3 regions of the Flavobacterium chungangense LMG 26729 genome follow, and region 2 is predicted to be linked to each of the others. Evidence: riboswitches for the same ligand, from Rfam matches in the RefSeq annotation. Region 2 holds a riboswitch; each other region holds the start of a gene.
What was found. A riboswitch is a leader RNA that binds a small molecule or an ion and turns the genes downstream of it on or off. The one in region 2 is predicted to bind S-adenosylmethionine.

Region 1 (3,150 bases), on a different contig from region 2:
TGAACCATTATGTTCTTTAAAATAATTGACAACGTTTTTCTTAGAAAGCTGTTCCAAGGGCTGAGCATCACCAAATTTAGAATCTGTTTTCAGCAATTCTCTTGAATCAGTGAAATTAGCAGGAATCCCTTTTTCGATTAAAATAGCAGTCAATAATTTCGCCGAAAGCAATTCGCCTTTAGATAAAATCTGATCTTTAATTTTATTGCTGTAATCACCAATCAGGCTTACTCCTTCATAAAGTTTATCCAGAATAGTAAACTCTTCAGACAAATCAACCTGAGGATAATCTGAAACCTGATAGGTTTTGAAATTTTCTAATAATCGTTTGTAATCACCATTTTTAGCAGCAATTTTTAAAATATATTCTAATTCATCTGTAGCATTTCCTCTTGCCGAAACTACTACAGCAATTTTTTCGCCCTGATTTACTTTCTCGGCGATAATAGAGACCACTTTGTTAAGCCCTTCTCCGTTTGATAATGATTTACCTCCAAATTTTAATATTTTCATTTTATCTTTTATTATTTTCTGCTAAAAAATAGCAGCTAGTAAATTATCTAATTGTTTGTACTCGATTAAAAAAGCGTCATGTCCGTGTACCGAATTTATTTCGCTGTAAAAAACATTGTCTTTGAACTTTTTTAATTCCTGAAACGTTTCCTGATTTTCCTTTGGTGTAAAAAACAAATCCGAATCGATTGCGATAATATGGATATCAGCTTTAGTTTTTAGCATTAAAGTTTTAAAATCTTCCCCGTTTCTGGTAATATCTATTGTTTTGAGCAACTGGTTCATCAATTTATAAGATGTCAATTGATATCTCTTTTGTAATTTATCTCCGTGGTGTGCCAGCCAGCTTTCTATATTAAAAATTAAAAGATCCTGATTAATGGTTCTTTGAAATTTCTCCTTGAATGATTCCGGCGAACGGTAACACAACATGGCATGAATTCGGGCATCTTCGATAGGTTTTGATGAATTATTCAGGATTTGTTCCTGTAAAAAACAATTCGCAATCATCCAGTCTGTCGATTTCCAGTCGGTTGCAATCGGAATTAAATGTTGTGTGATGTTTGGTGCCAATGCCATCATTTCCCAAGCAATTCCTCCGCCTACCGAACCTCCGATAATCGCATACAACTCCTCAATTTGCAAAGTTTCTATTCCCTTCAAAAAAATTCGGGCAACATCTCTTGCCGTGAAATCCTGATAATTTTCGATACTAAAAGAATCGCTTCCGTTACCCGGAACATTAAATGCTAAAACGGAATATTTAGTAGTGTCGATTGTTTTTCCTTCACCAATTAAATCATTCCACCAGCCATTTTCTCCGGTAACCTGTGCATTTCCTGTTAATGCATGATTGACCAAAACAACAGGAGCACTGTGCAATGGTAAACCAAAAAGTGCAAAACTTAAGGGCAACGAATTATATAAGGCACCACTTTCGGTAGTGAAATTTTGTAATATGATAGGGTTTGGTATACTTTCCAATTTCAAATCTTTTATTTTTTTGATTTGTATATGGAAATATTAGAAAGAAAGTCTAGAACGAAACTAGAAAAACTCTTTTTGTTATCTTTCCACGTTGGGCGTGGTAGAATGCAGCACCTTCTTCGCTTTACCGAAGGGTTGCTAAGGATTCATCGGGTCTAATCCCTCGTCCTTTCTTTATAACATTTCAATACGTTTCTGAACTTAACGGTGCAAATTAACTACTATTTTCTTAAACAAACAAATTTATCTGACGAGATTCTTTTGTTTATTAACTATATCACAAACAAAAACTATTATACGCAAAAAATTACCGAACAAAATTGCCCAGTAAAATTAAGCAGGATATTACCTATTTGAAATGCTTTTTGATTTAGATGAAAAGCGTTTCATTTTCTTTAGAATACATTAAAAACAATAAAGAGTCAGGATTTTTCTTTTCTCTTTTATTATCCGTTTCATTAATTCCGAATCTTGGATGTATCAATTCATTTTTTGGCGGCGGATTATTTCTTTTAGCCCTGATGTTTTTTAATGTAGAAAACGTTTTTGTTAAATAGTTCAAAGTGCTCATGATATTAGTGTTTAGTTTGTTTATTTATATCTAATTATTTCTCTCTTTTTATTAAGTCCTTTAAAACAAAAAACCCTTTTGGTTTCAGATGCCAAAAGGGTTTAAGTTGTTTTAACTTACTATACTTTTGGAATCAACAGACGCATACGCGAATAGATGCGACATTGAACATCTTGTTCATCTGTAGGGACTTGTTCATCTGTGATTTATTTGTTATTTTAAAAAATTCTATCATTTGTCATCTAAATTAAAAAAGCCTCTCAAAATATTTTGGGAGGCTTTGCTATATTGATATTGTTCTTACAATTTTTAAGCAATAGACACCCCAACGGTTTCTTTCGAAATGGCGCAAAACATTTTATAGGAATTAAACATATCTTCAGTAGTTTTTGGGTTTAACAAATATGCGAAAGTTTTTTTTATTTACCAAATAAAAACGGGCAAAATCAATTTAAAAACAATATTTTAACGTTAAAAACATCTTACAAAAATTACAACGATTGAAATACACGTCAAAACTTACAAAATCATGCATGAATTATTGAACTTCTCCATCATCAGTCTTTCAAAGAACATTTTTTCGTTGAATCATTTTTAAGTGCTATCGAAAAATTGGGTTCAAAAAAAAAATCACCTTTGGTAAATGCATACCAGAGGTAATTTTTCAAACAAAAAACAAAAAAACTTTAATTTTTATTAAAGACCGTATTGTGCGATTTGGCAACATTTGCAAAAACTGTTTTCAAATCATCAATTAAATCTTCGATATCTTCAATCCCAACAGAAAGGCGGATTAAATCTTTTGAAACACCTGTTTCCAGCTGCTCCTGTTCTGTCAGTTGCTGATGTGTTGTACTGGCCGGATGAATAATAAGCGATTTGGTATCCCCAATATTAGCCAAAAGCGAGAACAGTTTAGTTTCATCAACAACTTGTTTCGCTGCTTCATAACCTCCCTGCAAACCAAAGGTAATCACTCCACTTTGACCTTCAGGCAAATATTCCTGAGCTAAATCATAATATTTATTCGATTTTAAACCCGGATAATTTACCCAGACCACCTGATCTTGTTTCTCTAG
Region 2 (3,150 bases):
AGCTGGGAAAATACCAATGGTTTAAATAGCAATAATATTTCAGACGGAACAGCCTATACACTGAACGCTGTATATACTAATCTGGAAGTGTACATTAATGGATTAGTAGCAGCTATTACTTCCGGTCAAAAACAAAATGGAACTGCTAACTATACAGATCCGGTTGCAGCAAATACTGAAATTTCGATCAATGAAAACGAAACGGGTTTCTGTGTTGTTGAAGGAACAATAGACAATAATAATGCGGGATATCAGGGTACTGGTTTTGCCAATGCTAATAATGCAGTCGGTGCAGGAATTGAATGGTCTGTGAATACTGCTTCCGGAAATTATATCCTTCGGTGGAGATATTCTAATGGAGGCACTACTTCAAGAGGCGCTAAAATAATTGTAGATGGCGTTACTCTGGCTACAGCAGCTTTTAATGCTACAACCAATTGGACAACCTGGGCCGAAAATTCAAGTTCTTTAGTTACAATAGCGCTTTCTTCGGGTACTCATACCATAAGATTAGAAGCGACTACAGCATCAGGTTTGGCTAACATTGATAAGATAGAAGTAGAAGGGATTAATCCTACTGCAGTTAGTTGTAGCAGTACATCCAAAAATACTGTTTCTGAGAGTACGCTTGATATGGCTGTTGAAGAGATTAAGACTGAAGTGAAAATATACCCTGTACCATTCAAAAATGAATTTTATATAGATTTTGGAACTATTGGAAAGGCCAAACAGATTTCGATATTCAATATGCTTGGACAACAAATTTACGAAATAAACGAAATTACAGATAGAACTGTAAAAGTGAACGTGAATGCCAGTGCTGGTACTTATGTAGTTAAGATATTGACTGACAAGGGTATCATAAATAAAACCATTATCAAAGAATAAGTTTTTATAAGCTTAAGTACTTTTTTTGTTAACCCTGTCAGAAGCTAAAATTTCGGATAGGGTTTTTTATTAATTTTCATAAACATTATTTAATATCTGGGAGCAAGTGAATATTAAAAAGTAAAACATACTGGGTATCTAAATTTTCCAAATATTGAATAAAGCATGAATATTCTGTGTAAAATAATAAAATCTACTTTTTTTAAATATGAATAAGTATTTGTCATACAGTTAATTAATTTTTTTATGAATTATTTTTTTTAAAAACATTTTTAAACTATACTAATTATATAGAATTAATATATATATTTGCCAAGTAGAAAATTTCTACATGACTTATCCAGAAAGACTGAGGGAATAGGCCCGATGATGTCTTAGCAACCTGTTGCTAAATAAGGTGCTAAATCCTTCCGCTACGGTGGACAGATAAGAAAGATTTCCTTAGAAAATCTGAATAAGGTCATTATTATTAAATCTTTTATCACTGACATGAAAACTGAGCTATTATTTTTAAATGCCCATTCCAAACAATTTAATCTGCTTTTAAAAGAAGACTATTCTAAAGTTTTCCGAATGCAAAGTCTTTAGTCTTTTTATACCCAGTCCTGTTTTATCAGCATTATTGATAGGCCATTTCAACATCGGCCCGGGGATTACTATATCCAATTTTTAAAAACAAAATTCAATGAAAAAAATCTTACTAGTTTTAATTTTTTTGTTCAGCATACTTCCTGGAAGGCTTAGCGCACAGGATCGAACGATAAACGGAACCGTCAGGGGTTCTGATAACGGAGAGCCTTTGCCGGGAGCTACAATTATTGCGACACAAAGTGGTAAATCAGCTGTAGCTGATAGCAATGGAAAATTTTCTCTATCAATAACAAAAGAAGATAAGGTATTGTCGATCAATTATATTGGTTATGAACCGCTTGAAAAAAATACAGGTTCCTCATTTAATGACATAAGACTTATACCGTCTAATACAGCTTTAAAAGAAGTGCTTGTAGTAGGTTATGGTACGCAAAGCAAAAAAGAATTTACAGGTTCAGCTGCAAGAATTACGTCTAAAACCATTAAAGATATTCCGGTTCAAAGTTTTGAGCAGGCACTGATTGGGAAGGCAGCTGGAGTAAATGTTTCTAACCCGAGCGGGGTTTTAAATGATGCTCCGGTAATCAGAATTCGTGGGGTAAATTCAATTTCCTTAAGCACATCTCCTTTAATTGTTATTGATGGTATTCCGGTTAATTCCGGCGATGTGTCCACAACAAATTCTGTTGCCAATAACCCACTTTCAGATATAAACCCGGCAGATATTGAATCTATTGATGTTTTAAAAGATGCGGCATCAACCTCAATTTACGGCTCGCGTGCTGCAGGTGGAGTTATTTTAGTGACTACCAAAAAAGGAAAAGCAGGTAAAACTAAAGTTACCTACGATAGTTGGGTTGGAATTACCAGAGCTACCCGATTACCGGATCTTCTGAATAATACACAATACGAAGACATAAAAAATGAAGCGGTACTTAACAGCAAAATATTAAGTGGCAACGAAAATAATGCTGCTGTAGCATCAGCACTTTTTTTTCCGTCTTTTAATGCCGATGGTTCACGTGTTAATACAAGTTGGAAGGATCAGGTGTACCGTGATGCAGTTTCTCAAAATCATAATATCAGTATTTCGGGAGGAACAGATAAAACCAGATATTTTTTCTCAACGAATTATTCTAAACAAGAAGGAATTACAAAGGATAATGAATTCGAGAGAAAAGGAGCTAGGTTTAATATCGATCATGATGTAAACAGATGGCTTAAATTGGGTGGAAATCTTTCGTATAACAATACCTTTAATCAGGCGCAAAATACGGGTTCATTAAGCAGCAGTGGTTTATTGCTGATTGGTGCTGCACGTTTGGCTTTTGCACTCCCTCCAAACGTTGCTGTTTATAATAATGAAGGAACATATAATTTAAGTCCTACAGGTACAACAAGTCCGGGAAATAACTTATTTACCAATACATTATGGCACCCCGGAGCCTTGTTTGATAACAGTAAGCATACAAGTTCTAACGATCATTTTGTTGGAAACGTTCACGCAACGATTACCTTTTTTGATGGATTTAAATTTGACAGTAATTACGGAATCGACAGATTAAGAGCAGAAAATATCTCGTATTTAAGTCCAAATCTTGGGTCTTCTGCTTTTGCAACAGGCGGCTCTTCAACTAATATTTCTATTCTAAGAAATAATTACAATTTTAC
Region 3 (3,150 bases), on a different contig from region 2:
AAGAAATTCCATGCACCTGTAATTGCAATTGCAGGAGGTTTAGGAAGTTTCGAACCAAGAAAACCTCTTATTGAAGATATCGAATTTTATGAAGATAAAGGTGTAAAATACTTTATCAAAAATCCTGAGAAATTCAGAGATAAAAGAGTAGTGATTGCTGGTGGAGGAGATTCAGCATTAGACTGGAGTATTTTCCTTGCCAATGTAGCTTCAGAAGTAACTTTGATTCACCGTAGAAATGAATTCAGAGGAGCTTTAGATTCTGTAGAAAAAGTGCAGGAATTAAAAACTGCCGGAAAAATCAAATTGATCACACCGGCTGAGGTAATCGGGATCAATGGTGCTGAACACGTAGAATCTTTGGATATCGAAGAAAACGGAGCACACCGTAAAATCGAAACAGATTTCTTTATTCCGCTTTTCGGCTTGACACCTAAATTAGGCCCAATTGGAGACTGGGGATTAGAAATCGAGAAAAACGCGATTAAAGTAAACAATGCATTAGATTACCAAACCAACATTCCGGGAATCTTTGCCATTGGAGATATCAACACTTACCCAGGAAAATTAAAATTAATTCTTTGCGGATTCCACGAAGCGACATTAATGTGTCAGGCAGCATACGGAATCATCAATCCGGGTAAGAAATACGTTTTAAAATACACAACGGTTTCCGGTGTAGACGGTTTTGACGGAACTCGTAAAGAAGCGCCAAAAGCAGTTGTTAAGTCGATAGTTTAAACAAAGCTTCTAAGTTGCTAAGCGACTAAGATTTTAAATATTGAAAGCTCAAACTTTTTAAGTTTGGGCTTTTTTATTGATGTTAATTTAAACTTAGTCTGTAAAAAGTGAGGTAAATTTGCAGTATTAATTTTTTTCAGAAAGAGAAATTTTGATTTTAGCATTTTGAATTACCAATATAAAATACTAACTTTAAGAAAGTATTAAACAAATTATCTATTATGAACAATGACGAACAACTACTAGAAGAAAATTCCAAAGTCGGCAGTGAAATGAAAATGACAGATAATGAATTAACAGATCATCAGGAAGTCATGGATACATTTCTAAAATGGGACAGAAGTTTTTAAACGACCCCATTCTGATCACCTTAATAAGCCCGTAACGCTGGGTTTATAGACTAAGATTTTAAAATCGAAAGCTCAAACTGATACATAGTTTGAGCTTTTTTATTTTAGAAAATTTAAGCATAAAGCCTCAGAACCTTAGTGTTTTAGAATCTTAAAAAAAACTTGCAAGTCGAAAGGCTATTTTGTACCTTTGCGCCGTTCCTAATTTTATTGAAAGTTATCACGAAAGGCCGAGGGAAAGACCCAATGAAACCTTAGCAACCCTTTGCCATAAAGAAGGTGCTACATTCTACTTAATACAACAAAATGTATTCAAGATAGATAACGCAAAATACACTACGTATTTCTCAAAAACTTTTCTGACAACTTACAATATTCTGAAACAGATTCAGTATTTCGAGCGAATCATTGGCGCATTTTTGCAGTCAAAGTTCCCGCTGTATGCTATATCTTTTATTCTGAACTCCAGAATAAAAGGATATCACACCCATCGGAGCTAATTAGCCGACAATAGTGAACTTTTGGAATTAATAATGAATTAAAAACTTAGCATTTAGAACTTTAGAATCTTTAGCGGCTAAAACAAAATAAATATGTCGATTACAATTCAGGAAGCAATCAAAAAAAATATCCTAATCCTTGACGGAGCAATGGGAACCATGTTACAACGCTACAACTTCTCAGAAGAAGATTTTCGTGGCGAACGTTTCAAAGATTTTCCGCATCCGTTAAAAGGCAATAACGATTTATTATCCCTCACACAGCCACAGGCAATTCGTGATGTACACGCTGCCTATTATGAAGCTGGAGCGGATATCGTAGAAACAAACACATTCTCCGGAACTACAATCGGTATGGCTGATTATTTCATGGAAGATCTGGTTTACGAACTCAACTACGAATCGGCTAAAATTGCAAGACAAGTTGCAGATGAATTCACAGCAAAAAATCCGGAAAAACCACGTTTTGTAGCCGGTTCAATCGGGCCGACAAACCGTACAGCAAGTATGTCACCAGATGTAAACGATCCGGGTTACAGAGCCGTAACTTTCGACGATTTAAGAATTGCATACAAACAACAGGTAGAAGCTTTAATGGACGGAGGCTGCGATTTACTTTTAGTAGAAACAATTTTCGACACGTTAAACGCAAAAGCAGCACTTTTTGCGATCGAAGAAGTAAAAGACGAACGTAATCTGGATATTCCGATCATGGTTTCAGGAACAATTACTGATGCCTCAGGAAGAACGCTTTCCGGGCAAACGGTTGAAGCTTTTCTGATTTCAGTTTCGCATATTCCGTTGTTAAGTGTCGGATTCAATTGCGCTCTTGGAGCCGATTTGTTGAAACCGTATTTAAAAACATTAGCGCACAATACAAGTTTTAATGTTTCGGCACATCCAAATGCAGGATTGCCAAATGCTTTCGGACAATATGATGAAACACCAGAACAGACTCAGGCATTCATTAAAGAATATTTAGAAGACAATTTGATCAATATTATTGGTGGGTGCTGTGGAACAACTCCGGATCATATTCGATTAATGGCAGAAGTTGCGAAGGATTATAAGCCGAGAGTGGCTCCGGTTATCGGGTAACGATTTCCTGAAAGGTTTTTAAAACCTTTTAGGTATACTTGAGAATTTTAAAATATAAATTATGGATAATTTACAGGTTTCGGATAATAGCATGAGTCAACAATTCACACAAGAATTATTGAATCCAAATATTGACCTAGCTACAGATTATTCAGAAATTTATATTGATGATTTAATTCAGAATGAAACATTAAAGGAAATTCCTATTATTAAAACTGTTGTTGGCGTAATTAAAACAGGTATCTCAATAAATAAATTTTTCTTTGCAAAAAAATTGCTGTCTTTTATTAGAGAATTTAATAGTGGACAAATTGATGCCGAAAAAAAAGATAAATTTCAAAAAAAGATAAATGATGATTCTCAGTTTAGAAAAAAATCAACTGAACAAATTATGGTTTGTCTTGATAGATTTAACGATGTAAAAAAGGCTTTGATTTTAGCTAATTTATTTAAGGCATATG

Region 1: it holds a riboswitch for S-adenosylmethionine, as region 2 does, so the genes downstream of both, JE46_RS05725 (alpha/beta fold hydrolase) here and JE46_RS00450 (SusC/RagA family TonB-linked outer membrane protein) in region 2, are expected to answer to the same signal.
Region 3: it holds a riboswitch for S-adenosylmethionine, as region 2 does, so the genes downstream of both, JE46_RS05795 (homocysteine S-methyltransferase family protein) here and JE46_RS00450 (SusC/RagA family TonB-linked outer membrane protein) in region 2, are expected to answer to the same signal.

Annotation. Positions count from the first base shown of each region.
Region 1 is NZ_JASY01000002.1:579,609-582,758, reverse strand. It holds gene thrA (bifunctional aspartate kinase/homoserine dehydrogenase I) at 1-513, opposite strand, end outside; gene JE46_RS05725 (alpha/beta fold hydrolase) at 535-1,497, opposite strand; SAM riboswitch class I at 1,576-1,683, opposite strand; gene JE46_RS05720 (hypothetical protein) at 1,871-2,071, opposite strand; gene JE46_RS05715 (O-acetylhomoserine aminocarboxypropyltransferase/cysteine synthase family protein) at 2,758-3,150, opposite strand, start outside.
Region 2 is NZ_JASY01000001.1:100,104-103,253, forward strand. It holds gene JE46_RS00445 (pectinesterase family protein) at 1-888, shown strand, start outside; SAM riboswitch class I at 1,222-1,321, shown strand; gene JE46_RS00450 (SusC/RagA family TonB-linked outer membrane protein) at 1,574-3,150, shown strand, end outside.
Region 3 is NZ_JASY01000002.1:596,717-599,866, forward strand. It holds gene JE46_RS05790 (NAD(P)/FAD-dependent oxidoreductase) at 1-741, shown strand, start outside; gene JE46_RS24615 (hypothetical protein) at 963-1,091, shown strand; SAM riboswitch class I at 1,306-1,419, shown strand; gene JE46_RS05795 (homocysteine S-methyltransferase family protein) at 1,685-2,689, shown strand; gene JE46_RS05800 (hypothetical protein) at 2,751-3,150, shown strand, end outside.